2 regions of the Pantoea sp. X-Soil-TKNS-1211 genome follow, and region 1 is predicted to be linked to the other one. Evidence: predicted binding sites of a transcription regulator. Region 1 holds the regulator's gene; the other holds the start of a gene.
The links. Region 1 encodes LexA, which represses DNA repair genes until DNA is damaged. Its sites were predicted from a motif close to TNCTGTATGTACATACAGNA; they were not measured.

Region 2: umuD (translesion error-prone DNA polymerase V autoproteolytic subunit) is a predicted target of LexA. The motif match lies at 757-776, and genes of this name have one in related genera.

Annotation. Positions count from the first base shown of each region.
Region 1 covers NZ_AP035953.1:365,756-367,959, reverse strand. Annotated here, with positions in the region: gene dinF (MATE family efflux transporter DinF) at 1-541, opposite strand, end outside; gene lexA (transcriptional repressor LexA) at 634-1,248, opposite strand; gene AC6I8W_RS01605 (diacylglycerol kinase) at 1,354-1,722, opposite strand; gene plsB (glycerol-3-phosphate 1-O-acyltransferase PlsB) at 1,849-2,204, shown strand, end outside.
Region 2 covers NZ_AP035953.1:1,871,631-1,873,834, forward strand. Annotated here, with positions in the region: gene AC6I8W_RS08995 (membrane-bound PQQ-dependent dehydrogenase, glucose/quinate/shikimate family) at 1-257, shown strand, start outside; gene umuD (translesion error-prone DNA polymerase V autoproteolytic subunit) at 297-707, opposite strand; gene AC6I8W_RS09005 (glycoside hydrolase family 28 protein) at 847-2,190, opposite strand.

The DNA of each region.
Region 1 (2,204 bases):
GAACAAACGCCAGATCCAACAGGATATTGACCAAATTCCCCACCACCAGCAGCACCACTGGCGCACGCGCATATTGCACGCCCAATAACCAACCGAGGATCACCAGGTTCGCCAGCGTGGCGGGAGCACTGAGCCAGCGAATCTGGATAAAGAGTTGTGCCTGCTGCTGAATCACGAGGCTCCCTCCCATTAGCACCGCGGCCAGATTGCTGACAGGCGTGCGCAGCAAAATAAATAGCACCCCGGCCACCAACGCGATTAGCAGCGGTTGGATGAGCGCCCGTGCCAGTGCCGTTTTATCGCCCGCGCCAAAAGCCTGGGCGGTTAACCCGGTCGTGCTCATACGCAGAAACAGCAGCAGCATAAAGATGAAACTGGTCGCCGTGGTGCCTACTGCCACGCCACCGAGATATATGGGGCTATCGAGATGCCCAATGACGGCGGTATCAACCACGCCCAACAGCGGAATGGTGATATTGGAGAGGATCATAGGCAGCGCCAGCCGCCAGAGTGCTTTATCAGAGGAGGAAAACAGCTGCATCAGCCCATCCCGGTTTGCTGCACAACAGTCTGGTCAGAAAATGATACTACGGCAGCGTAGGAAGGCTGCCGTAGCGGGGGGGAATTAAGGTATCAGAGCCACTCACCGTTGCGCACAATGCCAACCGCCAGCCCTTCCACCGTCAGAGACTGCTCACGGGTATCGACAACAATCGGCTGGAAGTCACTGTTTTCCGGCAGAAGTTGCACAATCGCGCCCTGCTTTTTCCAGCGTTTTACCGTCACTTCGTCGTCAATACGCGCCACCACAACCTGGCCGTTCCGCACTTCCTGCGTTTTGTGTACCGCCAACAGATCACCATCCATAATGCCGATATCTTTCATCGACATGCCGCTAACGCGTAGCAGGAAATCCGCAGTGGGTTTGAACAGGTTAGCATCGACCTGGTAGTGCGCTTCAATGTGTTCCTGCGCCAGCAAAGGTTCACCCGCAGCGACACGGCCAATCAATGGCAGCCCCTCGCTGGCTTCTTCTTCCATTAATAAGCGAATACCGCGCGAAGCGCCGGAGACGATTTCAATCACGCCTTTGCGCGCGAGTGCTTTCAGGTGTTCTTCTGCCGCATTAGGTGAGCGGAAGCCCAGTTGCGCAGCAATTTCCGCACGCGTTGGCGGCATGCCTGTCTGGTTAATATGGTCGCGAATCAGGTCATAGACCTGTTGCTGCCTGCTGGTTAATGCTTTCATCCCGCCCCCTGGTTGTTTATACAGTCGCTGTGAGTATATACAGGTATTGGCGAAATGAAAACCAAAACTGAGGGAAAAATCAGCGAGTTGATGATCTCGGAATCCTTATCGCAAATGTGACCAAAGCAGCGCGATCCAGACAAACAACGCCAGTAAGATAGCCAGTAAGACGGCAGCTGATCCCATATCTTTCGCACGGCCCGCCAGAGGATGACGCTCCTGACCAATACGGTCGACCACCGCTTCAATAGCACTGTTCAGGATTTCCACAATGACCACCAGCACCACGGAACCAATCATTAGTACGCGGGAGATGGCATCAACATCCAGCCAGCACGCCACTATAATTGCTACTAACGCGGCAATGGCTTCCTGGCGAAACGCCGCCTCATGCGACCAGGCTGCGCGCAATCCCTGCCAGGAATAACCGGCTGCTTTAACTATCCTGAGAATACCGGTGACGTTTTTTGCCATGTCGTTGAACCCTTTACTCGTTTTGACGTCAATGTCTGGGCAGCCAGAGATGGTGCAGCCACAGATCTTCGCGGCACTTTCTGGTATGCTTGCCGCGCTTTGCTAACAAGAGGCTTGAAGTTGTCTATGTCAGGTTGGCGTAAACTTTATTATAAATTATTGAATTTACCACTCTCCATTTTGGTAAAGAGTAAGGCCATTCCCGCCGATCCCGTGTCCGAGCATGGGCTGGATCCGACGCGGCCGATCCTGTATGTGCTGCCTTATGATTCCAAGGCCGATCTGCTCACGCTGCGTTCGCAGTGTCTGAAACACGATCTGCCTGATCCGCTCGCACCGCTGGAAATAGACGGCGCTTTGCTGCCGCGTCACGTGTTTATCCACGATGGACCACGCGTGTTCCCGTATTTCGTGCCGAGCATGGAGTCCGTGAAGTTGTTTCACGACTACCTCGATCTGCATCGCAGCAATCCGGAGCTGGA
Region 2 (2,204 bases), 1.5 Mb from region 1:
TGGGCGGTCCGACCACCACCAAAAGCGGCTTAGTGTTCTTTGCCGGTAGCCAGGATAATTACCTGCGTGCGCTGGACAGCAAAACCGGTAAAGAGATGTGGAAAGCGCGCCTGCCGGTGGGAGCGACCGCTTCGCCACTGATTTATCAGTCAGCGAAAACCGGTAAAGAGTACATCGTCATTTCGGCAGGCGGAGCAGCACACGCGCCGGAGGTCGGTGATTATCTGATTGCTTACGCCTTGCCAGACAAAGCGTAAGTCTGAAAACGCCCGGCATGGTTAGCCGGGCGTTTTCATTCAACGTGCCGCATAAATGATAAAAGTCACCACGCCGAAGATCTCCAGTTCCTCTTCTTCTCGCGGCGTAATCGGCGCGTAGCGCGGGTTCATGGCGAGCAGCTGCACACGTGGAAATTGTTGTAACCGTTTAACCGTAAACTCGCCGTTAATGGCAGCCACCACGATATCACCATGTTTCGCATCCAGCGCACTGTCGACCACCAGCAAATCCCCTTCACTGATATTCGCGTCGCGCATCGAATCGCCTTCCACCCGCACAAAATAAGTGGCGCTGGGATGGGTGACCAGATGCTTGTTCAGATCAAGCCTACATTCAATGTAATCCGCCGCTGGGGAAGGAAAACCGCAATGGACTCGTTCAAGAAAGAGGGGGAATTGATGCGGCGGCGCACCCGGCATCGGACGCATCAATAGAGGAGAAAAGGGATAAACTTTCATGGCGAATTCTCAATAACAAAACTGTATGTATATACAGTATTATTATCAGCCAATTCTGAGATCGCAATACGGTATCCCAATATTATTTTGTAAAAGTCAAAAATATCAATTAATTGGCGGGTTTTTTCCCGTGCAATGTCACCGCTGGTCCCTCAGCCAGGGTTTTTCCTTTATCTGCGGTCACAGACACATGATCCAGCCTGGCGGTGACGTATCTGGCCTGTACACCGTATTCAGCGGTGATAGCGATATGGCGCAGATTCACGTTGGTGAGCGGTGCTTCCGGCAATCCGCTCAATATCATGGCGTATTTTGCGCCGGTCGCCGCAAGGTGATTGACCTCAATACCCGAGATAAAGGGCGTGGTCGGCGTCACCGGTGCAGCCGTGATGGGGGCAACCAGTGAATGACCGGCTGCGCCAGCCTGGCCGGAGTAGCTGTCGGTCACCAGCAAGGGGGTGGCAACATCCGTCATCGTCACGTGGTCAACCTGCAATGGCCCAATTTTGTTGCCACGGTCACGGCCTGATTTCACACGCAGGCCGTTTTCAGCCCCCACAAACCTCACATGTGAAACCGTCACTTTGCCAATGCCATTGATAGTCTCGCTACCCAGTGAAATCCCATGACCTTGCCTCATCACGGAATCCTGAATTGCGATATTTTCAGATTTTACTCCGCTGCCCACGGTGATACCCGATTTGATGGCGATATGATCATCACCGGTACTGATGTCGGCGTGTTTTATCAGGATGTCTGTAGAAGAAACGATATCGATACCATCGGTATTGGGCGCGGTGCTGGGGTTGTCGACGGTCAGTTGATCAATATTCAGGTGACGGCTATTTCTGAGTACCAGGTTCCACATCGGCGAGTTGGTCAGCCGGATATGATAAATACCTGATGATGTCACGTTATTCATTTCTACCAGCCAGGGCCTGGGCATGCCATTTGCCAGAGGAATACCTTTATATTTTGCCGTAAAAGCCTCGGGATGGCCGGATCTGACTTTGTTGCGCAAGTCGATCGCGGCTGGCCACCAGGCTTGCGCACCGTTGCCATCAATGGTTCCGCCCCCCTCAATGGTGACATGATTGACCCCATTGGCGAGGATGAATGCCTCATTCTGCTGCGCGGGTTTGCCAAGAAATGCATCCACGAACTGGTGAGTATCAGACGTGGCCTTCAGCGTAACGCCGGTGGGAATCACTAATGTCACGTTGCTCTTTAACGCAATTGGACCAGCAAGCCACACTCCAGACCCCAGCGTCACCTTACCACCGCCTTTTTGCGCGCACAGATCAATGGCTTGTTGAATGGCCTGGGTATTGAGCGTTACACCATCACCTTTGCCACCAAAATCTGCGGGGGAGCAACGGAAGGGCGCGGCAACGGCTATCAAGGGGCTAAGACTTGCTGCGACTACAGCAAAACCGATCGTTATTTTCTTCATGATATTGAGGTTAA